3 regions of the Rahnella sp. GSA61A genome follow, and region 3 is predicted to be linked to each of the others. Evidence: predicted binding sites of a transcription regulator. Region 3 holds the regulator's gene; each other region holds the start of a gene.
The links. Region 3 encodes PurR, which represses purine synthesis genes. Its sites were predicted from a motif close to CANGCAAACGTTTGCNTG; they were not measured.
Positions count from the first base shown of each region.

Region 1: the regulator PurR is predicted to act here: its motif matches at 3,414-3,431, upstream of cvpA (colicin V production protein).
Region 2: the regulator PurR is predicted to act here: its motif matches at 2,303-2,320, upstream of LC431_RS17870 (NCS2 family permease).

Region 1 covers NZ_JAHXYO010000013.1:36,415-46,369, reverse strand. Annotated here, with positions in the region: gene argT (lysine/arginine/ornithine ABC transporter substrate-binding protein ArgT) at 1-280, opposite strand, end outside; gene LC431_RS16730 (UbiX family flavin prenyltransferase) at 603-1,175, opposite strand; gene purF (amidophosphoribosyltransferase) at 1,306-2,823, opposite strand; gene cvpA (colicin V production protein) at 2,854-3,345, opposite strand; gene dedD (cell division protein DedD) at 3,692-4,465, opposite strand; gene folC (bifunctional tetrahydrofolate synthase/dihydrofolate synthase) at 4,455-5,741, opposite strand; gene accD (acetyl-CoA carboxylase, carboxyltransferase subunit beta) at 5,930-6,844, opposite strand; gene LC431_RS16700 (DedA family protein) at 7,107-7,775, opposite strand; gene truA (tRNA pseudouridine(38-40) synthase TruA) at 7,835-8,665, opposite strand; gene LC431_RS16690 (aspartate-semialdehyde dehydrogenase) at 8,668-9,678, opposite strand; gene pdxB (4-phosphoerythronate dehydrogenase PdxB) at 9,790-9,955, opposite strand, start outside.
Region 2 covers NZ_JAHXYO010000014.1:130,400-140,354, reverse strand. Annotated here, with positions in the region: gene LC431_RS17880 (bifunctional diguanylate cyclase/phosphodiesterase) at 1-1,089, opposite strand, end outside; gene LC431_RS17875 (glutathione S-transferase family protein) at 1,358-2,026, shown strand; gene LC431_RS17870 (NCS2 family permease) at 2,436-3,803, shown strand; gene LC431_RS17865 (Na+/H+ antiporter) at 4,072-5,721, shown strand; gene LC431_RS17860 (LysR family transcriptional regulator) at 5,780-6,658, opposite strand; gene LC431_RS17855 (CidA/LrgA family protein) at 6,803-7,225, shown strand; gene LC431_RS17850 (LrgB family protein) at 7,218-7,907, shown strand; gene LC431_RS17845 (amino acid ABC transporter ATP-binding protein) at 8,299-9,060, opposite strand; gene LC431_RS17840 (amino acid ABC transporter permease) at 9,069-9,955, opposite strand, start outside.
Region 3 covers NZ_JAHXYO010000016.1:65,065-75,019, reverse strand. Annotated here, with positions in the region: gene LC431_RS18970 (FUSC family protein) at 1-209, shown strand, start outside; gene LC431_RS18965 (aldo/keto reductase family oxidoreductase) at 215-1,111, opposite strand; gene LC431_RS18960 (DUF1289 domain-containing protein) at 1,241-1,480, opposite strand; gene LC431_RS18955 (alkene reductase) at 1,887-2,984, shown strand; gene gloA (lactoylglutathione lyase) at 3,146-3,553, shown strand; gene rnt (ribonuclease T) at 3,646-4,362, shown strand; gene LC431_RS18940 (Grx4 family monothiol glutaredoxin) at 4,438-4,797, opposite strand; gene LC431_RS26305 (hypothetical protein) at 4,778-4,906, opposite strand; gene LC431_RS18935 (C40 family peptidase) at 5,260-6,159, shown strand; gene LC431_RS18930 (YnhF family membrane protein) at 6,325-6,414, opposite strand; gene purR (HTH-type transcriptional repressor PurR) at 6,749-7,774, shown strand; gene punR (DNA-binding transcriptional activator PunR) at 7,811-8,716, opposite strand; gene punC (purine nucleoside transporter PunC) at 8,853-9,955, shown strand, end outside.

The DNA.
Region 1 (9,955 bases), on a different contig from region 3:
ATAATGAGGAAATAATCGCATCAATCTTTTTCGCTTTCAGGGACGGGATCAGCGCATCAAAATCACTTTCAACGTAAGTGCATTTAATGGCTGCACGTTTGCACATCTCGTTGGCCAGGTCGATATCAAAACCAACCAGCTTGCCGCTGGAGTCTTTTGATTCAAATGGGGCGTAAGTCGGATCAGTACCGATATTAATTGCTTTAGGCACGGCAGCAAATGCACTACCTGCACTGGCTAAGACCAGAACCAGCGGGAGAACCTTGAACAACTTTTTCATACATTAGCCTCAGTGATTATTCATCTGTTGTGGTTGTGTGTGCGTGAATGAACGTCTTTTTATAGTTTGCTGAACGATGCAAATGGCTTTTTGCCAGATTTTCTCATGCACTTTTCGTGCCGTTTCTCCGCATCGCGACTTTCCGCAGCGAGAGAGTGAAAACCGGTCAAAAAAGCATCGGGATAATGAAAGTTTTCAAAGGTCTGAGGGAAGGATAGCTGAAGGGAGGTTTAACACTGCACCCCAATGAATCAAATTGTGATCATTGTTGGTGCAATGTAACTGAAGTGCGCGAAATGAGTGCGTATTGGGACGTGAAAGTTTAACGACTGCCCTGCCATCGAACAAATAAGTCTTCCGGCAGTTCGATATCAAACTGATCAATCACCCGGTTTACCGTCTGATCGATGATATCTTCCACCGAGGCCGGGCGATGATAAAACGCCGGAACCGGCGGCATAATGACAGCACCCAGTTCAGCGGCCTGGGTCATCAGCCGTAAATGGCCGAGATGCAGCGGCGTTTCACGCACACACAACACCAGACGGCGGCGCTCTTTCAACACCACGTCGGCTGCACGGGTCAGCAGACCGTCGGTGTAACTGTTTACGATGCCGGAAAGCGTTTTGATCGAGCAGGGCAAAATCACCATTCCGGCAGTTTTAAAAGAACCGGAAGAAATGCTGGCCGCGATATCGCGGGAATCATGCACCACATCGGCCAGCGCCTGAACGTCGCGTAGTGTGAGATCGGTTTCCAGTGTCATCGTCTGGCGGGCCGCATTGCTCATCACCAGATGTGTTTCGATATCAGGTACGCTCTGCAATACCTGCAAGAGCCTGACACCATAGATTGCGCCGCTGGCGCCGGAAATACCGACGATAAGTCGTTTCATGAACACTGCCTTAGAAAAATGAACCCGGACCCGGTGGTGCCAATACTGACATAAATTCAGGCATAAAAAAACGCGCCCGCCCGGTGTTCACCGGAGGGGCGCGTTTATGCGGATGTCAGCAACCGGCTAATCAGCCTTCGTTGTGCATCTCAAGGTTTTCAGCTTCCTGCTGGCCACGCAACGCCTGAGCGTCGTCATTGCGCAGGGCTTCGAGGTATTCCAGATAGTTCTGGTCAACGTCTTTGGTGACGTAAACACCGTCGAAAACTGAACATTCGAATTTCTCGATATCCATATTGTCTTCTTTCACTGCGGCGATCAGGTCGCTCAGATCCTGGAAGATCAAGGCATCAGCACCAATTATCTGGTTGATTTCACTGACTTCACGGCCATGGGCAATCAGCTCGTTCGCGCTTGGCATATCGATACCGTACACGTTCGGGAAACGGATTTCCGGTGCCGCAGACGCCAGATAAACACGTCGCGCTCCGGCTTCACGCGCCATCTCAACAATCTGTTGAGAGGTGGTGCCACGCACGATGGAGTCATCCACCAGCAACACGTTTTTATCACGGAATTCAGCGCGGTTAGCATTCAGTTTACGGCGTACAGATTTACGGCGTTCCTGCTGGCCCGGCATGATAAAGGTACGGCCGACATAGCGGTTTTTCACAAATCCCTGACGGTACGGTTTATCCAGGATGCGAGCGATTTCCAGCGCGATATCACAGGAGGTTTCCGGGATCGGGATCACCACGTCAATATCCAGGTCTTCCCATTCACGGGCAATTTTCGCGCCCAGCTTTTCACCCATACGAACACGGGCGCTGTAGACGGAAATTTTATCGATGAAGGAATCCGGACGCGCGAAATACACGTATTCGAACAGGCACGGATTGTACTGCGGGTTCTCGGCACACATACGGGTGAACAACTGACCTTTTTCGGTGATATACACCGCTTCACCCGGCGCAACGTCGCGCAGGAACTCAAAGCCCAGCGTATCGAGTGCCACACTCTCAGAAGCCACCATGTACTCATTACGGCCATCTTCCAGCGTACGTTTACCAATAACCAGCGGACGGATACCGTGCGGGTCACGGAACGCCAGCATGCCATGACCGATAATCATCGCCACACACGCGTAGGCACCACGGATTTTCAGATTCACTGCGGCAACCGCAGCAAAAATGTTGTCAGCTTCCAGCGGGTAATGCTGGAAACGATCCAGTTCACTCGCCAGGATATTGAGCAGGATCTCAGAATCGGACGTGGTGTTCACATGACGGCGCTGGCCTTCGAACAGGTTGCTGCGCAATTCGTGAGCATTGGTCAGGTTGCCGTTATGGGCAAGGGTAATGCCGAACGGAGAGTTGACGTAAAAGGGTTGAGCTTCTGAAGCGCTGGAACTGCCAGCCGTCGGGTAGCGCACATGGCCGATACCCATGTTGCCCTGTAAGCGTTGCATATGGCGGGCTTCGAAAACATCCTTCACCAGGCCATTCGCTTTACGTAAACGGAAGTTATTATTCGCGTCGATGGTGGTGATGCCTGCGGCATCCTGACCACGGTGTTGTAACACCGTTAACGCGTCATAAATCGACTGGTTTACCGGCATGAAACCGGCGATACCGACAATACCGCACATGTTGTCTTTTCCTCTTCAGCGCTGCCAAAACTAAATATGTTTTGGCAAGAAACTCGACGTGCTCTGCAGGTAGTCAAAGAACCACCTGATGATATAACTGAACTGTGGGATCAACTGGGATTGTTTCCAGTCTTCACTTTGCGAAAAACCGGTAAAAGTATCGAGGAAGAACAGCATCGCGGAGACAATTAACACCCCGCGCAGTGCGCCGAAGCACACACCTAACACCCTGTCAGTGCCGGACAACCCGGTTCTTTCAACCAGTGAACCAATCACATAGTTGACAATTGCACCTACGATCAACGTCGCGATGAACAAGATGGCAATTGCGATCCCGTTTCGAACTAACTCATCTTCGAAACGTGTGAAGTAGATGGCGAGGTAAGGGTAATAATGGCTGGCAACAAAAAAGGCGCAAGCCCAGGTTACCAGCGATAAAGCCTCACGAACAAAGCCACGGATCAAACTGACTAAAGCAGAAAATCCGATAACCGCAATAATGACGTAATCAATCCAGACCATTAACTATTCCAGTGTCTAATCCAGTCACATCTGCCCCGGCATCCAGTTCGCGGCGAATTCTAACAGAAAAAGAAAACGTTTGCGTAGGGGAAATCAGCCGGTCAGACAAATTAATAATAGCGATTAAAAAAACCTCAATCGCAGCAAAACCTATAAAAATCCAACCAGAGGATCTTATAGAAAAAGGGCACAAATCGCTTGTGCCCTCCGTGGTATTTTTTATGTTTTAACGACTCCCTCCCCTGCGAAGGGGAGGGTTGGGGTGGGGTATTAATGGCAACGTTGAATCTGGCGTTGCCCGCTAAACCCCCTCCCCGCCTCCCCCTTCGCAGGGGGAGGAGCAAAGTCAGTGTGCGGAGTAAGCGCGAACCTGCCCACCCAATCCGCTCAGCTGTTGCAGTTGCGGAAGTGACGCTTCGAGTTTCTGCTTCGAGGCATCCGGGCCGACGTACAGGCGCGTGATCTGCCCCTGTACCGGTGTTGCAGGCACTGTGTAAGCACGGAAACCAGACAACCGCAGATTCGCCACAATCTCATTGGCTTTGGCGGCATTTTTCAATGCGCCAAGCTGCACCACATAAGACTGCCCTGTCGGCGCTTTTTCTGCCGGCGCAGCCTTCGGCTGTTCAACCGGTTTTGGCTGTTCAGCAACGGCCTTCGGTTGTTCAACCGGTTTTGGCTGTTCGACCGGCTTAGGTTTCACCGTTGGCTTCGCTTCCACCATCGGTTTCGGTTCGATCACTTTGGGTTTTTGAGGAGCAGGCTGCACCGGTTTTTTCTGCTCAGGCAGTGTGGTGACCGGCGGCGCTTCTATCGTGGTATTACCCGGCGCCACATTGCCATGATTGGCGGCGTTGGTGTTATTGGCAGGACTTGTATCGTCCTGTTCACCATTCATCATCTGATCGGCACCTTCCGGCGGCTGAGCAGGCAAAGATTGCGTGACCGGTGGCACCGAGTCCTGTTCCTCAACATCACCCGGTTTTGGCACCAATGGAATAGACGCAAATTCGTCTTCGTAATGCTTTTTCTTGCCGTCGAGTAAACCAGGCAAAATGATGACACCCAGTGCCACCAGAATGACCGTCCCGACCAGACGATTTTGAAACTTACTTGCCACTGGTTTTCCCCGTGTCTATAGCATCCATTACGTGAGCTACGGTATGGAACGAGCCGCAGACAATCACAATATCCTGAGGAGCCGCCTCCTGCATAGCCTGTTTCCAGGCAGACTCCACATCATCAAACTGGCGCGCCTGCGGCAGATGGACGGTCAGTTCTTCGACACTGGCCCCGCGCGGGCCTTCCAGCGGCGCGCAATACCATTCATCCACCTGCGGCGACAGGCAAGCCAGCGTACCGGCAATATCTTTGTCTTTCAACATTCCGACGACGGCACGCACTTTGCCACCCTTTCGCGGCTGTTCCGCCAGACGTCCGGCCAGATACGCTGCCGCATGCGGATTGTGCGCGACATCCAGGATCAGCCTTGGCGATTCACTCACCGTCTGGAAACGTCCCGGCAAAGCAGCGCGCTGTAAACCGCTGCGCAACGCGGCTTCAGGGATATCCAGTGTTGAATAATGCAGTGCAGCCAGCGCGGTCGCGGCGTTAGCCAGCGGTACATTCGGCAACGGTAAACCTTCCAGCACGTTAACCTCATTACCTTCTTCCCGCGCTGCCCAGCGCCACTGTCCGGCATCCGCAGAAAAATGCCAGTTCACATCGCGGCGGTGTAAATCCGCATGTTTTTCCTGCGCAACCGCAGCAATGGATTGTGGCATATCCGGCTCACCCACCACGGCCGGTTTACCGGCGCGGAAAATACCGGCTTTTTCGCGGCCAATACTTTCGCGGTCAGATCCCAGCCAGTCGGTATGATCCAGCGCAATACTGGTGACGACAGCCACGCTGGCATCGACAATATTAGTCGCATCCAGACGACCGCCCAGCCCGACTTCAAGTATCACCACATCCAGCTTAGCCTGTTTAAACAGCTGCAACGCCGACAATGTGCCGTATTCAAAGTAGGTCAGCGAGATATCGCCACGGCCAGCCTCCAGCCCCGCAAAAGATTCGCAATGCGCAGATTCCGCTAATTCTTCCCCCTGAATACGGACACGTTCAGTGTAGCGCACCAGATGCGGGGAGCTGTAAACGCCCACACGGTAACCCGCCGCCATCAGGATGGATTCCAGCGTCGCGCAGGTGGTGCCTTTACCATTGGTTCCGGCCACGGTGAAAACCAGCGGCGCTGGCGTCAGTAAGTCGAGTTTGGCGGCAACCGCTTTGACCCGGTCAAGGCCAAGCTCAATAGCCTGAGAGTGGAGATGTTCAAGATAATAAAGCCACGTGGCCAAAGGCGACGTGGCTTGGGGAATAAGTTGATTTTGCATGAGTCCCGTTCAACCTTGTCAGGTTCACTTCGACACTACATCACCAGACTGTGACAGCAGGCAATGCCCTCTTTGTCAGATCACACCAACAGAGTAAAAGCACGGCTGTCTGTTTTGCAGAAAAACAGTGTGGGCGGCACAACACGCGGTGGCCGCCCGAATAACTGACCGGCGTTTACCCTGTTCGATCAGGCATCCTGGTTGTCAGCGGCAGAACCGTTGACAGCAACATGGACGTCAGCCACTTTCGGCTCCGGTTGCCCGGTCAGTTTCGCCAGAACGCTGCCCAGTTTGGCGCGCATTTCCGGACGACGTACGATCATATCAATCGCACCTTTTTCGATCAGGAATTCACTGCGCTGGAAGCCCGGCGGCAGTTTTTCACGAACGGTTTGCTCGATAACACGTGGACCGGCAAAACCGATCAGCGCCTTCGGCTCCGCGACGTTAATGTCACCCAGCATTGCCAGACTGGCAGAAACACCGCCCATCGTAGGGTCAGTCAGTACAGAAATGTATGGCAGGCCACGTTCCTGTAACTTCGCCAGTGCTGCACTGGTTTTCGCCATCTGCATCAGCGACATCAGCGCTTCCTGCATACGGGCGCCGCCACTGGCAGAGAAACAGACCAGCGGGCAGTTATCTTCCAGTGCCTGCTCAACGGCACGCACAAAACGTGCCCCCACGACGGACGCCATTGAACCGCCCATGAAAGCAAATTCAAACGATGCGACCACGATTGGCATGCCAAACAGCGTACCTTTCATGACGACCATGGCGTCTTTTTCGTTGGTTTCTTTTTGTGCTGCAACCAGACGATCTTTGTATTTCTTGGAATCTTTAAACTTCAGAACATCTTTAGGCTCAAGCTCACTGCCTAACTCAATCTCACTGCCCTCGTCCATGAAAGTGGACAGACGCATACGCGCGGTAAGGCGCATATGGTGGTCGCACTTAGGGCACACCATGAGATTGCGCTCAAGCTCGGCGCGGTAAAGGACCTGCCCGCAGCTGTCACATTTAGTCCAGACGCCCTCAGGAATACTTGCCTTACGGGTTTGCGAGTCAGTGCTCTTACTAAGAATTCGTTCAATCCAGCTCATCGATAACCTTTCTGTTTGAACCCGGCCGAAGCCAGTCCGCTGTTCATGCTGTAACAAGTCCCCTGAAACCTACCCAAAATCGCCTGTGTACGGGGTGATAAAAAACCTCACACACCGCGCCACAGAAGGGTTGTTCGCAGGAACAGACCATAAATTGTCGCTCATTAAACCATAACGGCCAGACACTGTGGATAAAAAACTGGTCCTACCCTCAGGTTTAATGCCTTAAATTTTAAAGCGCTTGCGTAAAAAACGTACGGAATTAATCCTGTTGACGCTTTTCTTTGGCCGCTGCGCGTTTGTGCCGCCAGATTTCAATCACACCCGGCAGGATGGAAACCACAATGATTGCCACGATCAGTAATTTCAGATTTTCCTGAACAATCGGCAGATCGCCGAAAAGGTAGCCAGCATAGGTAAATAACAGCACCCAAACCAGTGCACCAATCACGTTATACGCAGCGAAATGGCGGTAAGACATATGCCCCATACCGGCCACAAACGGTGCAAACGTGCGGACGATCGGCACGAAGCGCGCAAGAATAATCGTTTTGCCGCCATGTTTCTCGTAAAACTTATGCGTCTTGTCCAAATAACTGCGACGGAAAATCTTTGAATCAGGATTACTGAACAGACGTTCACCAAATACCCGTCCGATAGTGTAGTTCACCGCATCGCCGAGTATCGCCGCAATCGCCATCAGGAACGCCATCAGATGAACGTTCATGTCGTTGCCCGGCAACGCCGCCAGCGCACCTGCTACGAACAATAATGAGTCACCCGGCAGGAAAGGTGTCACCACCAGACCGGTTTCGCAGAACAAAATCAGGAATAAAATGCCGTAAACCCAGATGCCATACTGCGCAACCAGCTCCGCTAAATGCACATCAATATGCAAAATAAAATCAATGACAAAGTGAATAAAACCCATTTGATTTTCCACCTCTTTCCGGTTTAACAGCCCATTTAAACAATCGCTTGATCCGTTCCTTAATCTTCGAGGAACAGGGGTCCCATATTCACCTGAGGCAGCGCAAATTTCTCAGGGTAATCCACGCAGACCAGATATAACCCTTCAGGCTTGCCCGTAGCTGCCGCAAGATTGCGATCTTTCGCTGCCAGTAGCTCCCCCATCCAGCCAACAGGCTGATTACCGGCACCGATTTCCACCAGGCTACCCACGATGTTGCGCACCATGTGATGAACAAACGCATTAGCCTTGATATCGACCACCACATAGCTGCCGTGACGGCTCACATTCACATGCATCACATAACGCCATGGCGTACGCGACTGGCACTGTGATGCACGAAAAGACGTGAAATCGTTCTCACCCAGCAACGCCTGACCGGCAAGCTGCATTTTTTCGACGTCGAGCGGCATGTGAACATGGGTCACGCCGGCATGCAAAATCGCTGAACGGTAACGGTTGTTATAAATAACGTATCGATACCGGCGGGCGGTGGCGCTGAAACGGGCATGAAAATCCTCGCCCACATTCGCACACCAGCGCACAGCGATATCTTTGGGCAAATGGGTATTCACCCCCATCGTCCATGCCGCGTCTTTGCGCAGCACCGGCGTGTCGAAATGCACCACCTGCCCCGTTGCGCTGACGCCTGCGTCTGTACGCCCGGCGCAAAACACGACGATCGGTGCATTGGCCACACGGCTCAGTGCTTTTTCCAGACACTCCTGCACGCTGGCGACGCCCTGCTGACGCTGCCAGCCAAAATAGGCACTGCCGTCATATTCAATGCCTAACGCCACACGTCCGGCAACCGGTGCGGTGCTGACGTCAGCGATCACTTCATCGGACATAATCAGTACCAGTACTCGTTAATCAGCTTCTCGGCAGTTTCCACCGCCATCAGTGCGCCGCCAAAACGGACGTTGTCAGCCACTGACCAGAATTGCAGTAACTCAGGAATGCCGTAGTCATTACGGATACAACCAATGCTCAGATTGGCATTACCGGACGCATCACTGACCTGCGTCGGGAAATCATCTTCATCGCTCAGATTAATATCATCAATGCGTTCGAGTTCAGCGCGCGCTTCTTCCGCTGACAGCGGACGCAAACCTTCCATATGAACCACCTGCGCGTGACCGTAAAACACCGGCGACTGCACGCAACTGACAGAAATCGGCAGCCCATCGTCCTGCAACACTTTGCGAACCTGATCCACCAGACGGCGTTCCTGACGCACACTGCCCTCTTCATCACTGACCAGCGGTAACAGGTTAAACGCCAGTTGTTTGCTGAAAATGCCTTCTTCTGCCGGAATGCCGTTCAGCAGACGGGCGCTTTGCCCGGCCAGATCGTCAACCGCGGCTTTACCCAGCGCAGAAACGGAAAGCAAAGAAGTGACATGCAGACGCGACAAACCGGCCTGTTCGGTCAGTGGTTTGATGGCGGTCAGCAGTTGGCTGGTCAGGCTGTCGGCCACGGCCACGATATTGCGGTTGCGGTAATGAGACAGTGCGTCAGGGTTCACGCCCGGCACCACCAGAGGAATATCATGTTCAAGAGAGAACAGGCCGCTGCTGTCGATGACCAGACAGCCCTGATTTGCCGCTTCTTCGGCATACAAGGCAGAAGCCTCAGAACCCGCAACAAAGAACGCCAGTTGGACCTGCGACCAGTCGAACTCAGATGCCTGTTGTACGCGAAGACTTTTGCCGTTAAAACGCACGGTCTTACCGGCGCTGCGTTCACTTGCCAGCGGGAAGAGCTCACCAACCGGGAACTGACGATCAGCCAATAATTCCAGTAACGCATCACCGACTGCGCCCGTTGCGCCAAGCAGCGCAATATTCCAGCCATCAGACATGTTGGTATTCTCCAGAAAATAAAAGTACAAAATACAAGGGGCGATGATGATCACCGCCCTGTTTGCAAACGTGTTATCGCACCACTCGCGGCGAAAAAACTTAAGGCCGTTTTAAGCAGTGGCTAACTGGCTGTTAAAGCCCAGTTTTTTCAACACACCGGCGGTCGCCGCATCGTCGCAAATCACCCGTAAAGATGACCACTCACGACGTTCTTCATAGAACTTACGCAGCTTGTCGAATTCGCCCGGTTTTCCGGCGACACGGCGCAAAGGCCGG
Region 2 (9,955 bases), on a different contig from region 3:
ATCGGCCAGTTGCGAGGCATCGGTGGGTTCGGTGATCTCAACCAGCAGCACAAACTCATCGCCGCCGAGCCGCGCCAGCGTATCTGTCGCCCTCAGCTGCGATTGCAGGCGTTCGGTGACTGAAATTAACAGCTGATCGCCGATGTGATGGCCGAAGGCATCGTTAACGGCTTTGAATCCGTCGAGATCGAAAAACAGCACCGCAAACTGTGATTCGCCACGTGACGCTTTCTGAAACGCCTGACTCAGGCGGTCTTCCAGCAACAAACGATTTGGCAAATGGGTCAGATTGTCGTGCAGCGCCAGTTGGGTCAGCTCGCGGTTCGCCTGTGCCAGCGAAGATGCCAGAATCGAGGTGCGTGCCTGCATCCGGCCATCAAGGATAGAAATGATCAGGGTGATCGCCAGAATCGCCAGCGTGACCACAATCACCAGCAGTGCCAGCCAGTTATTGTCTACGCCGCTGAACGCCGCCATACTGTGGCTGTCCATCGGGAATTGTGCCGCAGCCATGCCAATGTAATGCATACCGACAATGGCAGCGCCCATTACCACCGCAGCGCTGATGCGCAGCAGACGGACATTGGGTGACTGATGACGCAGATTGAATGCCATCCACAGCGCCGCGCCGGAGGCGACAATCGCCACTCCCACGGATAACGCGACCCAACGGTAATCGTAGACAATGGGCGGCATCATCTGCATCGCCGCCATACCCGTGTAATGCATCGCGGCAATACCGCCGCCCATCAGCAAGGCACCGGCAAGTAACCGCCCGGTGGGTAACTCCTCAAGGCATACCAGCCACAGCGCAAAAGCTGAGGAAATGATGGCAATCAGCATAGAAAGCAGGGTAATTAAAGGGTCGTAACCCATTGGCATCGAAGCATTAAAGGCCAGCATGCCGATAAAATGCATCGACCAGATGCCGATACCCATTGCAATGGCGCCACCTGTTAACCAAAGTCGGGAAGCCTTTCCCTCTGTGGTGGCAACCCGGCCTGCCATATCAAGCGCGGTATAAGAGGCAAGCATTGCAACAATGAACGAAAACATCACAAGCACATTGTTGTAATTACTGGAAAACATGTGAGGCTCCACCAACAGAGAGTCGAAAGCGACGGGTTAATTTGTTATCCGGCGATAATGGCATTAAGCCTTATTAAAGGCGAACGAAGTTGCGATAATTTTTTTGGCATAATTAAGATTAATCCGTAAGTGATTTTAATCAAATAAAAAGATTTTTGATAAATTAACCCTGAAGAAAGTCAGGGTTAATAAAGCGAATCTGATACGCGCTTTGAAAGTGTTGTCTATAGTTAACAAATAATTAATTGAAAAAGGACAGAAGACTTTTATGCTAACTGTGCATCATTTGGATAATTCCCGTTCACAGCGAATCTTATGGATGCTCGAAGAATTGGGCGTCCCTTACGAAATCAAATGTTATCAGCGGGATAAAGGAACCATGCTGGCGCCGCCATCGCTGAAAAAAGTCCATCCTCTGGGCAAGTCGCCGGTGCTGGAAGACAACGGGCTGATCCTTGCGGAATCTGGCGCCATCATTGAATACCTGCAGGAAGTGTACGATGAGGCGGGCACGCTGAAACCCACGGCGTTTGCTGAGCATCAGCAGTATCGTTACTGGATACACTACGCTGAAGGTTCTCTGATGCCTTTGCTGGTGATGAAGCTGATTTTTAGCCGTCTGGGTAAACCGCCGATGCCGTGGCTCATCCGTCCGATTGCCGGCGCCATAGGACAGGGCGTGCAGAAGAATTATCTGGATAAGCAGATTTATACGCATATGGATTATCTGGAACAGCATCTGAGTACACATCCTTATTTCGCCGGTCAACAGTTCAGCGCGGCAGATATTCAGATGAGTTTCCCGATAGAGGCGATCAATGCCCGCGCCGGACTGGGAAAATATCCTCTGCTGAAGGCCTGGTTATCGAATGTCACCGCGCGTCCGGCATATCAGAAAGTGCTGGAAAACGGCGGTTCGTTTAATATTTTGCGTTAATTTCTTATCCATTTTTTATATTTTCAGGCGTTCATTACGGGCGGAGTTTTACGTAATAAACGTCTTATAAAAGATAAACCACAATAAATACCCTGTTATTTATTTCCCTTCTTTCCCCTCCTTGTTTGTCTCTTTTTCTGCCACCGGATAAATTTCCACCACAACCGCGTTTTTATTGACCAGACAACGGTAAATTGTTGTCATTCACGGTTGATGTACGGCGGTTAAAGGCAGGATAATCGTTTGCGTAATTTTTTGTCCTGCCACACGCGATGCGAGTTAAACGTTTGCCTTGCCGTTCTGACGCCGTTTTCGGCGATTTCAGGCGACAAATAAGGAAGTGAACGTGCAGAAACGGTTTCATAATGACCACGCCGGCTAATCAGTAAAGACATTCAGAGGATTTTCCATGTCGAGTCAACAACCTCAAGCTGGCCGCGCAGTTGCGCCAAAAGGCCCGCTTGATGCTTTTTTCAAAATCAGTGCGCGTGGCAGTAACGTCCGCCAGGAAGTTATCGCTGGCTTAACCACCTTTCTGGCGATGGTCTATTCGGTGATTGTCGTGCCCTCGATGCTCGGCAAAGCGGGCTTCTCGCCAACCGCAGTGTTTGTCGCGACCTGTCTGGTCGCCGGTTTCGGCTCCCTGCTGATGGGGCTGTGGGCGAATTTGCCGCTGGCGATTGGTTGCGCCATTTCTCTGACTGCTTTTACCGCGTTTAGTCTGGTTCTCGGCCAGCACATCAGCGTACCGGTGGCGCTCGGCGCGGTATTTCTGATGGGCGTGTTGTTCACCATTATCTCGGTGACCGGCATCCGTTCGTGGATTTTGCGCAATCTGCCAACCGGCGTTGCGCACGGTACCGGTATTGGTATCGGCCTGTTCCTGTTACTGATCGCCGCCAATGGCGTCGGTCTGGTGGTGAAAAACCCGCTGGACGGCTTACCGGTGGCACTCGGCGCATTTACCTCATTCCCGGTCGTGATGACGTTGCTTGGTCTGGCGGTGATTTTTGGCCTGGAGAAACTGCGCGTTCCGGGCGGTATCTTGCTGGTGATTATCGCGATTTCCATTATCGGCCTGGTCTTCGATCCAACAGTGAAATATCAGGGTTTATTCGCCATGCCTTCTCTGGCGGGGGCTGACGGTAAATCGGTGATTTTCGATCTCGATATTCTGGGTGCACTGAAAGCTGCGGTATTGCCCAGCGTGCTGGCACTGGTGATGACAGCGGTGTTTGATGCCACCGGCACCATCCGCGCTGTCGCCGGACAGGCAAACTTACTGGATGAAAACGGCCAGATCATCAGCGGCGGTAAAGCCCTGACGGCTGACTCCGTGAGCAGTATTTTCGCCTCCCTGGTTGGCGCATCTCCGGCAGCGGTTTATATCGAATCGGCAGCCGGTACGGCGGCGGGCGGCAAAACCGGTCTGACGGCTACCGTCGTCGGTGTGCTGTTCCTGCTGATGCTGTTCCTCTCTCCGCTGTCTTATCTGGTACCGGCTTACGCCACCGCACCCGCGCTGATGTACGTGGGTTTGCTGATGCTCAGCAATGTCACCAAACTGGATTTCAATGATTTCGTGGATGCGATGTCAGGGTTACTGTGCGCAGTATTTATCGTTCTGACCTGTAACATCGTCACCGGTATTATGCTCGGTTTCAGCGCACTGGTGATTGGACGCATCTTCTCCGGCGAATGGCGAAAACTGAACATCGGCACGGTGATTATCGCCGTAGCGTTAGTGGTGTTTTATGCGGGCGGATGGGCTATTTGATCTGTTTGCTCCCTCCCCTGCGAAGGGGAGGGTTGGGGTGGGGTATTAATGACGAATCAGTAGGTTGAAGTGTGCTTTGGCATGAGTTTTGTCATTAAAACCCCCTCCCGTCCTCCCCCTTCGCAGGGGGAGGAGCAAACCCTCTCTGATGTAACCGCACGCACTGATTTAAATCCCGTCCCCTTTTGATCTACTATTCCAAGGTTCGCTCCGGACTCACTCACCTGTGTCTGGCTGAAATTCATAAAAACAAGAGTCTAAGGAAAGCATGGAAATCTTCTTTACCATTCTGATTTTGATTCTGGTGGTGTCGCTCTCCGGTGTCGTCACCAGAATGTTGCCATTTCAGGTTCCTCTTCCATTAATGCAGATTGCCGTCGGTGCTTTGCTGGCGTGGCCCAATTTTGGCCTGCACGTGGACTTCGATCCGGAACTGTTTCTCGTCCTCTTTATCCCGCCGTTGCTGTTCGCCGATGGCTGGAAAACCCCGACCCGTGAATTCCTCCACCACGGGCGCGAAATTCTCGGGCTGGCGCTGGTGCTGGTGCTGCTCACTGTCGTCGGTATCGGTTATCTGATTTATATGATGGTGCCGGATATTCCGCTGGTGGCCGCGTTCGCGCTGGCTGCGGTGCTGTCGCCGACCGATGCCGTGGCACTGGGCGGCATTGTCGGTAAGGGCCGCATTCCGAAGTCGATCATGAGCGTGCTGGAAGGTGAGGCGCTGATGAATGACGCGTCCGGTCTGGTGTCGCTGAAATTCGCTATCGCCGTGGCGATGGGCACGATGATCTTTACCGTCGGTGGTGCCAGTGTTGAGTTCCTGAAAGTCGCGATTGGCGGTCTGATGGCCGGTGTGGCGGTGACGTGGTTGTACAGTAAATCGCTGCGCATTATGAGCCGCTGGAGCGGTGATGATCCGGCGACACAAATCGTCTTCCTGCTGCTGTTGCCGTTCGCGTCTTATCTGATTGCCGAACACATTGGTGTGTCGGGCATTCTGGCCGCTGTGGCTGCAGGGATGACCATCAGCCAGTCCGGCATTATTCGTAACGCACCGCTGGCGATGCGTCTGCGTGCGAACAGCGTCTGGGCGATGCTTGAGTTCGTGTTCAACGGCATGGTGTTCATCATGCTGGGCCTGCAATTGCCGGGCATTCTTGAGAACTCAATTGATCAGGCGACACACGACCCGTCTATCGTGACGTGGCACCTGTTTGCCGATGTCGGGATTATCTACTTTGCGCTGCTGATCCTGCGTTTTGTCTGGCTATGGGTGATGAAGAATTTCAGCAACCGTTTCCTGAAAAAGAAACCGCTGCTGTTTGGCAGCTACAGTACGCGTGAACTGTGGGTGGCGTCTTTTGCCGGTGTGCGCGGAGCCATTACGCTGGCCGGTGTGTTGTCGATTCCGTTATTCCTCGCCGATGGTTCGGCGTTTCCGTCGCGTTATCAGCTGGTGTTCCTGGCGACCGGCGTCATTCTGTTCTCGCTGATTGCCGGTGTGATTGCCTTGCCGTTCCTGCTCAAAGGCGTGGTGGTGGCTGATGGTACCGCTTATCGCGAAGAAGAGCGCATGGCGAAATCGGTCGCGGCGGAAGTGGCGATTGAAAGCCTGCATAAGATGGAAGAGCGTCTGGCGGCGGATACCGAAGAAAACATTGATGAACAGACGCTGAAGGAAATCAGTTCGCGGGTTATCGGGACGTTACGGCGACGCACGGCCAACCGCGATGATATGGAAACCGCGCTGAAGCTGGAAAACCTCGAGCGCCGCTTCCGTCTGACCGCGCTGCGCGCTGAACGTGGTGAGCTGTATCACCTGCGTGCCACGCAGAAAATCAGTAACGAGACGCTGCAAAAACTGCTGCATGACCTCGATTTACTTGAAGCGCTGCTTGTCGAAAAAGAAGTGTAGTTTCTGTCAGAAATGAAAAAACCGCGTGCGCTGCCAGGTTCACGCGGTTTTTTATTGGCTATTTCCAGTAGTCGCGGCACAACGTGATCCACGCCTGTGCACTGTGCGAGAGATAGCTGCCCTGATGCCAGATCAGCCCGAGCTGCCACGGCATCAGCGGATCCAGTGGCAGCCACATCAGGACATTCTTATCCAGCCGCTGACAGACCGGTTCCGGCAAAATCGCCACACCCATACCGGTTTGTACCATCGCCGCCAGGAAATCCCACTGCCCGCTGCGCGCCGCAATTTTTGGCGTAAAGCCGTGTGAGGTAAAGGCATCCATCAGCTGGCGGTACAGGGCAAAATCTTCGTTATAAATCAGGATGCTTTCTTCAGCCAGATCACTGAACCCGATGCGCGTGCGGTTCAGCCAGTGCGGTGTGCGCGGCACCACAACGCACAGCGGATGACTGAACAGCAGCAGTGAGGCGATAGAAGGCACGGCGTCAGCGGGCAGGGCAGTCAGCGCCAGATCCAGCTCGCCGGAAATCACAGCCTGTTGCACGGTCAGCCCGCCAAACTCGGAAATAATCAGTTCAATGCCGGGATATTGCTGGCGGAAGCTGCCGATAAGCGGCGCGATTTGCGTCCCGACCATCGGCGGAATGCCCAGCCGCAGATGACCGGATTTCAGCGAGTTAATGTCTTCCAGTTCCGCTTCAAGCTGGCGGAATTCCTCAAGGATATTCAGGCCACGCTGATACAACGCCTGACCGCTGTCGGTCAGGTGTAAACGCCGTCCTTCGCGGACAATCAGCGTGCATTCCAGTTCTTCTTCCAGATGACGCAGCATTTTGCTGATCGTTGGCTGGGTGACGAACAACTTTTCCGCCGCGCGGGTAAAGCTCTGCTGGCGAACCACTTCGACAAAATAGCGTAAGGTACGGACGTCCATGGGCTGATGTTTCCCCGGTCAGATCGGCGAGTTACAAAGTATTCCAAACTGGAATCATTTTTATGATTTTAATTCATTTCTTTACCAGTTTCCTGCCAGCGTATACTTCATTTTCACACTTTTCCCTCTTTCGAGGTCGTCCCCATGTTGTTGGCGTTGCGCACTAAAGCGCCGTCCCTGCTGACCCGTTGTCAGATCCCTGTTCAGGTGGTGTTGTACGCGGTGTTATTCGTTATCGCTGATCGTCTGGTCACTGCGTTACATCTGCCGTTACCCGCCAATATTGTCGGGATGCTGATGCTTTTACTGCTGATTATGTTGCGTATTTTGCCTGTGAAATGGGTGAAAGCCGGTTCCCGCTGGTTGCTGGCGGAAATGCTGCTGTTCTTCGTACCAGCCGTGGTGGCTGTGGTGAATTACGCCCAGTTGCTGATGATCGAAGGCTGGAAAATCTTTCTGGTGATTGGGATCAGCACGATGCTGACGCTCGGGGCGACTGCCGTGGTGGTCGATAAAGTGTATCGTCTGGAGCAGCGTCTGGCGGCAAGGAAGGCGAGCCGTGACTGATTTACTGATCAGCATGTTGTGTTTTGTGGTCACCCTCGGGTTGTATTACGGCAACAAAAAACTGTACCGCCAGAAGCGCACACTGCTGCTGATGCCACTGGTGTTCACGCCGATTGTACTGGTGATTTTGCTGGTGGTGACGCACACGTCGTATCAGGATTACCTCGGTGAGACGCACTGGTTGTTATGGCTGCTCGGGCCGTCAACCATCGCGTTTGCGGTGCCGGTTTACGAGAATATGGCGGTGATCCGCCGTCACTGGATGTCGCTGAGTGCGGGCGTGCTGACGGCGATAGTCGTTGCCGTCGGCAGTTCCGTCTGGCTGGCGCGCATGCTGACCCTGCCCGAAGAAATCCAGCGTAGTCTGGCGGTACGCTCTATCACTACGCCGTTTGCGCTGGCAGCCGCGAAACAAATGGGTGGCCAGCCTGATCTGGTCGCGTTGTTTGTGGTGATTACCGGCGTATTCGGCATGGCGGTCGGGGATATGCTGTTTCTGCGTCTGGCGGTAAAAAGCGGCCTCGCAAAAGGTGCCGGTTTCGGTGCGGCGTCGCACGGAGCGGGTACGGCGAGAGCTTATGAACTGGGTGCGGAGGAAGGCGTGGTATCGAGTCTGGTGATGATGCTGGCAGGGGTTGTCACCGTGGTGATTGCGCCGGTGATCGGGGGAGTGATGTGGTGATGATCTTTTGAAAAAGATCTGAAACATTAAGGTCAAGACCTTGGGTTGCCACCCAAACTGGCCTTAAGGGCGGCTTATCGCCGCCGCCCTTAAGAATCCCGGGCTCTTTTACTGCACGCTTCGCTCGCTGGCTATGTTTCAGGTGCCGCAGCGATAGCCGCAAAATTCCGCCGCTGCGCGGTGCCCTCCGTTCGGGTTACAACCCGCGCAAAAAGACGCGCGGTTTTCCACCTCTCCTCCGGCGGTATTTTGGAACCGGCCTCAACTTTAACTTCACAACCTCACCATCCCCTTTTGGGCGGTTTCGGCGCAGCGCGATAAGTGATCACCGCTAATGAGAAACCGAAATTTTCACCATTCCGTCAGATGCCGGTCAAGCTGCGGCCTCAGCTCAGTGAATCACCTGTGACAAGAACTCCCGCGTCCTCGCTGACTTCGGATTGGCAAAGAACTCCAGCGGCGGAGCCTGTTCCACGATCTCCCCGCGATCCATAAAGATCACCCGGTCGGCGACCGTTCTTGCAAAGCCCATTTCATGCGTTACACACAACATGGTCATGCCTTCTTCCGCCAGCGTGATCATGGTGTCCAGCACCTCTTTCACCATTTCCGGATCGAGCGCAGAAGTCGGTTCATCAAACAGCATAATTTTGGGCTTCATACACAGCGAACGGGCGATCGCCACACGCTGTTGCTGACCACCGGAAAGCTGGCCGGGGAATTTATGCGCATGCTCGGCGATACGGACACGTTTCAGGTAATGCATCGCCAGTTCTTCGGCTTCTTTCTTTGGCATCTTACGCACCCAGCAGGGTGCCAGGGTGCAGTTTTGCAAGACGGTCAGATGCGGGAACAGGTTGAAATGCTGGAACACCATACCGACTTCGGTGCGCACGCGTTCGATATTGCGCAAGTCGTCGTTCAGTTCGGTTCCGTCCACCACGATGCGCCCTTGCTGGTGCTCTTCCAGATGGTTAATGCAACGGATGGTCGTTGATTTCCCCGAGCCGGAAGGGCCGCACAACACGATACGTTCACGCGGTTTCACGCTCAGGTTGATGTCTTTCAATACGTGGAACTGTCCGTACCACTTATTCACGTTTTCCAGCGTGATCATCATATTTTGGTTTTCAGTGACTTGATGGTCGCTCATGGTTTACCTCAGTGTGCGGAACGTCCGGTGTGAAAGCGTCTTTCCAAATGCTGGCTATAACGCGACATGCTAAAACAGAAAATCCAGTAGACGGCGGCGGCGAAGACGTAGCCTTCGGTTGACATGCCCAGCCATTCAGGATCGACGGTGGCTTGCTGGACGCTGCTGAACAAATCAAACAGGCCGATGATGATCACCAGACTGGTGTCCTTAAACAGCGCGATAATAGTGTTGACCAGACCCGGTATCACCATTTTCAGTGCCTGCGGCAGAATGACTAAGCCTTGCGTTTTCCAGTAGCCGAGCGCCAGTGATTCGGCGGCCTCCGTCTGGCCTTTCGGCAGCGCCTGTAACCCGCCGCGCACCACTTCCGCGACATACGCCGACTGGAACAGCACCACCCCCACCAGCGCACGCACCAGTTTGTCGATACTCGTCCCTTCGGTCATAAACAGCGGCAGCATCACCGAGGACATGAACAGCACGGTGATAAGCGGCACGCCGCGCCAGAACTCGATGAAAATCACCGACAGAATACGCACGACAGGCAGGCTTGAACGCCGTGCCAGCGCCAGCATAATGCCCAGCGGTAACGCACCGGCAATGCCGACAGCGGCAATGATCAGCGTCAGCGTCAGGCCACCCCACTGGCGGGTTTCGACGCGACTCAACCCCAGGAAACCGCCGTACAGCATGATCCAGGTGAAAATCGGGAAGAGCACCATCCAGCAGGCGATATAACGTCCGCGGCGTGGCATGGCTTTAAAGAAGATCGGTGCAAGGGTCAGCAGACCGACGATCAGTGTGACGTTGATGCGCCAGCGTTGATCGAACGGATACAGCCCGTACATGAACTGGCCGAAACGTGCGTGGATAAACACCCAGCACGCGCCAG
Region 3 (9,955 bases):
AGCGCGGCGTCAGCCATGAAAATCTGGACGCCACGTTGATTGAGTTAATGCGGATGAGCAATTCACTGGCTCACCATCCGGAACCTGCAGCGCGTGAACTGGCAGGCGTGATCTGGCGTTTATACTGCTCGCTGTCACAATTGCAGCAGGCCATCTCAACAGAAGATGGCCCGGCGGATCCCGCTGTCAGCGCCACAAAACCCGCGTGAAAACATTAAGGTACATCAAATCCTAATGCGGCTTTACGAATGCGGAACCATTGCTGACGGGTCATTTCCAGAGACAATGACTTCAGCGCTGACTGCACGCGCCCGATTTTGCCCGAGCCGATAATCGGCAACGGCTGAGACGGCAGCCGCATGACCCAGGCGTAGACCACCTGTTCAATAGTGTCTGCGCCAATTTCATTCGCCACAGTCTGAAGTTCATCACGCAGCGGCTGGAATTCTGTATCGCTGAACAGACGACCGCCCCCCAGACAGGACCACGCCATCGGTTTGATACGCAGTTGCTGGCAAAGATCCAACGTGCCGTCAAGAATGGCGGGCTGATGAATGGGGGAAATTTCTAGCTGATTGGTCACCAGCGAAAACGGCAGACGCGATTGCAACAAGCTGAACTGTGCCGGGGTGAAGTTGGACACACCGAAATGTTTTACTTTGCCGCTTTTATGCAACCGCGTGAACGCCTCAGCGACTTCATCGGCATCCATCAGCGGATCCGGGCGGTGGATCAGCAATAAATCCAGATAATCGGTACGCAGATTGCGCAGTGATTGCTCCGCACGATCCACAATGTACTGCGTATCCGTAATGTAATGACCGATTTTGTTGTCGGGATCTGCCGTGGTGGCGATGCCGCATTTACTGACCAGTTGCATTTTTTCGCGCAAAGAGGGGTTAAGACGCAACGCCTCACCAAATGCCGCTTCACACTGATAGCCGCCATAAATATCTGCATGATCGACTGTCGTAATGCCCATTTCAATGTGCTGTTCCATGAACGCCAGAACCTGTTGCGGCGTCATGTTCCATTCCATCAGCCGCCAGTAACCACAAATCAGCGTTGAAAATACCGGCCCTTGCGGAGAAATCGGGGTGTGTGCTTCCATTGTGAATCCCTTATATTTTCGATTTTCGACCCACAGAATACACAACGCCCGTGGTGCTGTATTGATGCGACGAGCAAGAATTGTCAGGAAGCGGACCGCCGTCACGATGGCGGTAAACGACAGGTGAAATCAGAACAACTCCGGTTGCTGCGGCAAGGGTTCGTCCGGCTGTTTTCCTGCACGTTGCTGGCGCAGCAGGCGTTGCTGACATAACCGCAGCACATGGCGTTTTTCTGTGTCAGTCATTTTTATCCAGCCGAAACGCTCCTCGCGGCTGCGCAGGCAGCCACGGCAATAACCGCGTTCATCAGCCTGACAAATGCCACGGCATGGACTGGGGATGTCAAAAAATTCGAGCTGCTGAGCCACACACCCTCCGCAAATCATGGTGAACATTTATTCAAGACGCTTTCCTGCTATCCCGCAAGGTAATTTACGTCTTGTGTTTCATTCTTCAAATATCTGCAACACAGATCTGCTACCGTCCGTTTAGCCGTTTTCACCTGTCGGAAAATGGCCCTACTGTTTCGCAAGCCCTCACCAAGAAAACAGAGGTTTGCCCTCACCTCAGCCGGCACCCGCCGGCTCTTTTTCAATCTTTTTTGCCCTTAAAGTATGGATGCAAACCTGAAATCAGGATGCGTTTGGTGAAAAAGCACCGTGCGCGTAGTCACAAACAGGTCAGATGCGATAGAAAGGTGGCATTAAGAAAGGGTCGTTTGACGTGAAAGTTATCCATGAACGTCTTACCGATCAGTCCATTAACGTCGGAGTTATTGAAATGACCAAGCTTTTCACCCCCATTGTTGTCGGTAAAAACACGTTGTCTAACCGTGTCTTTATGGCACCGCTTACCCGTCTGCGCAGCATCGAACCGGGTGACATCCCTACACCGCTCATGGGCGAATATTACGCACAGCGCCACAGTTCTGGCCTGATCATTACTGAAGCCACTCAGGTTTCATTCCAGGCGAAAGGGTATGCCGGCGCACCTGGCCTGCATACGCCGGAACAAGTCGCTGCATGGAAAAAAATCGTGGACGGCGTACATCAGAAAGACGGGCGCATTGCGGTTCAGCTGTGGCACACCGGACGTATCTCGCATAACAGCGTTCAGCCTGACAACCAGACACCGGTCGCGCCTTCGGCCGTCAACCCGAACACGCGGACCAGCTTGCGTGATGAGCAAGGTCACGCCATTCGTGTCGATTGCCCGACACCGCGCGCCTTAGCGCTCAGCGAAATTCCGGGGATCGTGAATGATTTCCGTCATGCTGCCGCCTGCTCCGCCGAAGCTGGTTTCGATTACATCGAACTGCATGCCGCGCACGGCTATCTGCTGCATCAGTTTATGTCTCCGGCGTCCAACCTGCGTGAAGATGAATACGGCGGCAGCATTGAAAACCGTACCCGTCTGACGCTGGAAGTGGTTGATGCTGCCATCGGGGCTATTGGCGCTGAACGTGTGGGCATCCGCATTTCGCCGATGGGTCCCTTCAACGGGCTGGATAACGGCGAAGATCAGGAACAGGCGGCTATCTACCTGCTCGATGAACTGAACAAGCGCAAACTCGCTTACCTGCATATCTCCGAACCGGACTGGGCTGGCGGCAAACCTTACTCCACAGAATTCCGGGCAGTGATCCGTGCGCATTATCAGGGTGTGATTGTGGGGGCCGGTGCTTACACCGCAGAAAAAGGCGAAGAACTGATCGAAAAAGGTTATATCGATGCCGTGGCATTTGGCCGCAGCTATATCGCGAACCCTGATCTGGTTGAGCGCCTGAAATCTCATGCGCCTCTCAACGAACCCAAACCGGAAACTTTCTACGGCGGCGGTGCGCAAGGCTATACCGATTATCCGACACTGTAATAATTAAAAAGAGTGATTCACTTCTTGCAGCAGAAGAGGCCCTCCTTCTGCTGTTTTTTTTGGTCAGTCATTCAACAAGCCGTCGCCGTAATACAGACAAAACGGCGGCTATCAGTTAGGCTTGACCCGTTAACTCTCATCCTGCAAATAAAGAGGAACCTATGCGTTTACTCCACACCATGCTTCGCGTTGGCGATCTGCAACGTGCTATCAGCTTCTATACCGATGTTTTAGGTATGCGTTTGCTGCGTACCAGCGAAAACACTGAATATAAATACTCTCTGGCTTTCGTCGGTTATACCGAAGAAAGTGAAGGTGCAGTGATCGAACTGACCTATAACTGGGGCGTCGACAGCTATGACATCGGCACGGCTTACGGTCATATCGCATTGGGCGTTGATAACGTCGCGCAAACCTGTGATGACATCCGTAATGCAGGCGGGAAAGTGACCCGTGAAGCCGGCCCGGTCAAAGGCGGATCTACCATTATCGCGTTTGTAGAAGATCCGGACGGCTATAAAATCGAGCTGATCGAATCCAAACACGCAGGTCAGGGGCTGGGGAATTAATCTTCCCCGAACACTGACAGGGGCGCAATCGCGCCCTTTTTTATTGACCCATTTTTGCCACAACCCTGCAAGTGGCGGCAAAATTTGCCATAATGCGTGCTGAATTCGATGAAGATAAGAAACTAATGGCCGAGAATAGTGACATTAACGCCCTGAGAGGCCGTTTTCGTGGTTTTTATCCCGTGGTTATCGACGTAGAAACCGCCGGATTTAATGCCAAAACCGATGCGCTGCTGGAAATTGCAGCCATCACCCTGAAGATGGATGAGGACGGCTGGCTGCAAAGCGATGAGACCGTGCATTTCCACGTCGAGCCCTTTGAAGGCGCGATACTGGTGCCGGAAGCCCTGGCGTTTAACGGTATCGATCCGACCAATCCGTTACGCGGTGCAGTCAGTGAATATGAAGCCCTGCACGAGATTTTCAAAGTCATCCGTAAAGGGATGAAAGAGCAAAACTGTAACCGCGCGATCATCGTGGCGCACAACGCCAATTTTGATCACAGCTTCCTGATGGCGGCGGCTGAACGTGCCGGACTGAAACGTAATCCGTTCCACCCTTTTGCCACGTTTGATACCGCCGCATTAAGCGGGCTGGTGCTTGGGCAAACGGTGCTGGCAAAAGCCTGTATCAGCGCGGGCATCGTCTTTGACAGCAGCCAGGCACATTCTGCGTTGTATGACACCGAGCGCACAGCCGAGTTGTTCTGCGAGCTGGTCAACCGCTGGAAACGCTTAGGAGGCTGGCCTCTGGCGCTTTCAGACGAAGAAGTCGAAGACGAAACAGCATCGGAAGAAAATCAGCAATAACAACTTTTGCACCGAACTGAAGACAAAAAAAGAGCGACATCATGTCGCTCTTTTTACTTTCCGGCCGAAAAACCGTTAGTCTTCTGTCGTATTACTCTCTTCAGAAGATTTGTATTTCTCAGCGGTTTCTTTGATCAACTGCTGCAGTTCGCCGCGCTGGAACATCTCAACCACGATGTCGCAGCCGCCAACCAGTTCACCGTCAACCCACAGTTGCGGGAACGTTGGCCAGTTAGCAAATTTTGGCATCTCAGCACGGATGTCCGGGTTCTGCAGGATATCCACGTAAGCGAAACGCTCGCCACAGGCTGAAAGCGCCTGAACAGCCTGAGCGGAGAAACCGCAGCTTGGCAGTTTCGGCGAACCTTTCATGTACAGCAGAATCGGGTTTTCAGAAACTTGCTTCTGAATTTTTTCAATTGTTGGAGTGGTCATTTCTTGCTTCCTCAAGCCGGTACAGGCTGTCACGATCATTACTCTTCACGCGCAGCATAAAGAGACGGTGCGCAATCACAATACCTTCTATTGTAACGATGGCAGCCATCAGATAAAAACGCCATTTTTTGTGTGGTCTTTCTCAATACTGGCATTTTGTTTAACAATCTTTAATGTGTGCGCTCAGGCTCACATCTTTAAACATTCATTGAGAATAACATTTTTGGCGTTCACCGATAACGCCAGATTTGCAAAATTCCATTCTTTAACTCAAATATTAACACCATGAAAAGTGGTTATTTTTTTGACTAAAAATGGCGGTTATTTCGACATAAAAAAAGCCATTAACTTTTTCTCACAATATGATCTAGAATCGAGTCAATTCGTGCTTTTTTGTCAGGTTCTTTTAGGCAATACTCTGACATCCCTGATGTTTAACCTACCACTCATGGTAACGAAGCTATGCGCTTACTGTTCACGCTTTTTGTGCTGCTCTTTACCCAGCTATTTCTGAATATGGCACATGCATCGCCGCAGACACGTGTTTCTGCCGATCAGCGTAAAAGCCATGTTAATCAGGCTGCACCTGAAGAACGGCGAAAGCGAAAAACGGTGGCCGCGAAAACCAGTAAAAAAACTAAAATCGCGCCAGTGACAGAACAAAAAATTCAGGACAAGAATTCGAAGAAGAAAGTTAAAAGTACCGAACTGGCTAAACGAAAGACCACGACGGAGAAAAGTGTCAAAACGACCCGGGCCGAAAGTAAAAAAGAAAAGACACTGAAGACCACGCGGGCCGAAAGCAAAACAGAGAAACACGCCAAAACCCGTTCACTCGCGAAAAACAGCACGGAAAGGGTCAGTAAAAAAGAAGCGTATGGCCGGCACCGTAAAGGTAAAAAGCCCGAAGAAGACAGCAAACCGATTACGCTAAGTGCAACGCATAAAAAACGCTATCAGCATGCCCAGCAAACGGCGATGACCAAACTGATGCATCAGGTAGGAAAACCATATCGCTGGGGCGGAACCTCGCCGAATACCGGTTTTGATTGCAGCGGCTTAGTCTATTACGCCTACAAAGATTTGATCCGTATTAAAATGCCACGCACAGCGAATGAAATGTATCACCTGCGCGATGCGGCTCCGGTCAAACGCGGCGAACTTGAAAGCGGTGATCTGGTGTTCTTCAGAATCAATAACCGCGGCGCAGCAGACCATGTTGGTGTTTACGTGGGGAACGGCAAGTTTATTCAGTCTCCAAGAACGGGCGAAGACATTAAAATCACCTCTCTCGGCGACGATTACTGGCAAGATCATTATGTGGGTGCACGCCGGGTAATGACGCCGAAAACGATCCGATAATAAACAATTCGTTAAGTCTGAAGTTTCGCTAATCAGCCATTGAATAGCATTTAACGAAGAGTTTCTGCAGGGAAGAGTATCGGCGGTAACGGCCACTGCGTAAAATTGAAAAGGGCGATTCCTGTAACAGGAATCGCCCTTTTTTATGGCGGATCACTTACTGAATCAGTTCATCACCGCAGTGAAACTGAAAGCGATAATCATAAGCAAAGCGCATACCGTGGTGATCAACGATAATTTCAGGTTGCTGTCCATCAAACCCCCCTTTCGGATCAAATTGTGGCATTTTTTAAGCCACACTAATTGTGTGCCAACGCATTTTCGCATAATTAACATTTAAAATCTTGTGCTGAATGACAATGTATCCCTGAGAATTTTACTTCCACTTTCCTGCATTATAAGAGAAAATTGTCGGTTAACACGCCTGTGTGCCGGTTGATTTCACCCGAGAGCATTTCACGCCTCATTCTGAAGAATCCACCCAACGATTTCACTGCCCTTTTAGAAGCCAGCAGTGAGATCCACGCAAGCAAACGATTAACATAATGCTAACGTGCTGAAACACGTGAGTTCAGGAGTCATTGTTTACATGGCAACGATTAAAGATGTCGCAAAGCGCGCTGGCGTTTCCACTACAACCGTGTCGCACGTCATCAATAAAACACGTTTCGTCGCCGAAGAAACCAAAGAAGCGGTTCTCCTTGCAATCAAAGAGTTACATTACTCGCCGAGTGCTGTAGCCCGCAGTCTGAAGGTCAATAACACCAAAACGATCGGTCTGCTTGCCACCTCCAGCGAAGCGCCCTATTTTGCCGAAGTGATTGAAGCCGTAGAAAACAGCTGCTTCTCCAAAGGCTATACGCTGATTTTGTGTAACTCGCATAATAATCTGGAAAAACAACAAGCCTACCTGCAAATGCTGGCGCAAAAACGCGTCGATGGCTTGCTGGTGATGTGCGCGGAATATCCTGATGAGTTGCTCAATATGCTCGAGGAGCACCGTTCGATCCCAATGGTGGTCATGGACTGGGGCGAAGCGCGTAAGAACTTCACCGACAGCATTATTGATAATGCTTTCGAAGGGGGTTACATGGCCGGGCGTTATCTGATTGAACGCGGTCATCGTGATATTGGGGTGATCCCGGGCCAACTGGCACGTAATACCGGCGGTGGCCGCTTCCAGGGTTTTGTGAAAGCACTGACTGAAGCCAATATTCCGCTGCGTGACGAATGGGTGGTTCAGGGCGATTTCGAGCCGGAATCGGGCTATCAGGCGATGCATAAAATTCTGATGCAGAAGCACCGCCCGACTGCCGTATTTTGTGGCGGCGATGTGATGGCAATGGGCGCAATCTGTGCCGCAGACGAACTGGGCCTGCGCGTCCCTCAGGATATTTCCGTAATCGGTTACGACAATGTGCGTAACGCCCGTTACTTCTCCCCCGCGCTGACAACCGTGCATCAGCCGAAAGAACGTCTGGGTGAAATGGCCTTTACCATGTTGCTGGACAGAATTGTCAGTAAGCGTGAAGAGTCTCAGACCATTGAGGTGCATCCGAAACTGGTCGAACGCCGTTCCGTAGCCGATGGTCCGTACCGCGATTACCGCCGTTAACAGATATCGAACGCCTGCAGATGCAGGCGTTTTTTTCTAATCACGCAGCCATTCCTGATTCATGGTTTCTGTATCGCCCATATATTCCAGCAACCAGGCCAGCGAGGGTGACGGATTGCTTTGATCCCACGTCAGGCAACACGGGCTGTCGGGAAACGTATTTTCCAGCGTCAGCACCTGCAACTTTTTCTGTTCTATCCACGGCGTGACGCGATGAACCGGCATCATACCCACGCATAAGCCTTCGGTCAGGCATTCCAGCGCGCAGGTCCAGTCTGGCACGACCAGCCGCCGCTGGTTATCCAGCGTCCATGTATCCCGCTTAGGCAATGTCCGGGAGGTGTCTTCCAGACAGAGTGCAGGATAAGGCCGCAGCTCATCATCATTCAGCGCGCCGGATAACTGCGCAAGCGGATGTTGCGGGCTGACGACGCAATGCCAGTCCATAAATCCCATGTCACGAAAACTGAAGCCCCCGCCAACCGGTATCGCGCGTGTAGCACCGATCGCCACGTCTGCCCGCCCGTCAACCAGCGCATCCCAGACACCATTAAACACTTCTGAGTGAATAATGAGTTCGGTGTCCGCAAAATGGCGGTAGAAATCGAGCACCAGACGCCGTGTCCGTGCGGGTTTTACAATCCGGTCAACCGCCACACGTAATTCGCCGCGCCAGCCGTTCGCCACCTGCTGACACTGCCGGCGCGTGGCTATCATTTTTTTTGTCAGAATCCGCGCTTCATCGACAAAAACCTTTCCCGCAGGCGTCAGTACCACGTCACGATGGCGACGTTCAAACAACGGCACGGCCAGCCACTGCTCAAGCTGACGGACGGTATAGCTGATAGCAGAAGGTACGCGGTGCAAATCTTGCGCTGCCGCACTAAAACTACCTGTTCTTGCCACGGCATCTACCACTTCAAGGGCGTATTCTGACCACATAATTCAGCCTTCAATATTTTTGATAGCAGAGTGCAAATATTAGCGTTTCACAAGCCTGTTATCAAAGCGTTAAACTCCGCCTCCGGTATGTAATCTGCATCACATCATCTGCAATAAATAAATTAATGAGACGATAATGAAACCCTCCTTTGGATTTATGCTCTATCTCGCGGGACTGAGCATGCTGGGCTTTTTAGCCACTGATATGTATCTGCCTGCGTTCAGCGCCATGCAAACCAGTCTGATGACCAGCCCCGGGATGATCAGCGCAAGTCTGAGCATTTTTCTCGGCGGATTTGCTCTCGGTCAGTTGTTATGGGGGCCGTTGTCAGACAGGATCGGCCGTAAACCGGTATTGCTTCTTGGTCTGACACTGTTTGCGGTCGGTTGTCTGGGCGTTATCTGGGTTGAGAATGTACGCGCCCTTCTGGCCCTGCGCTTCTTACAGGCGATGGGCGTTTGTGCCGCCGCAGTCACCTGGCAGGCAATCGTTGTTGACCGTTTCTCTGCCGATGTGGCGAAAAAAACCTTCGCCAGCATTATGCCGTTAGTGGCTCTTTCTCCGGCACTGGCACCATTACTTGGTGCGTGGGTACTCAATCATTTTGACTGGGAAGCCATTTTTGCTCTGCTGACCGCAGTCGCCGTCGTCCTGGTGCTGACGACGCTGACTCTGCGTGAGAATAAACCTGCAAAACAAGCGAAGGCTGATAAAACAGGGTTTGCGACGTTACTGAAATCGCCTGTTTACAGCGGGAATGTCATGATTTATGCCGCCTGTTCAGCCGGATTCTTTGCGTGGTTAACGGGTTCACCGTTTATCCTGAGCGACATGGGTTATTCACCCGGTGCCATCGGGCTGAGCTATGTCCCGCAGACTATTGCTTTCCTGCTTGGTGGTTTTGGTTGCCGTGTTGTGATCAGCAAGCTGGACGGTAATAAAATTCTGCCATGGTTACTGGCGGGTTACGGCGTCAGTATGGTGACTTTGTTCTGTGTTGCCATGTTCACGGATGCCGGGCTGATTAGCCTGCTGATCCCTTTCTGTCTGATGGCTTTGGTGAATGGTGCAACCTACCCAATTGTTGTCGCAAATGCATTAATGCCGTTTCCTGCTAATACAGGCAAGGCGGCAGCATTGCAAAATACGCTGCAGCTCGGGTTGTGCTTCCTTGCCAGCTTGCTGGTTTCCGCATTTATTGTGCATCCGCTCATGGCGACAGTCACGATCATGCTGTC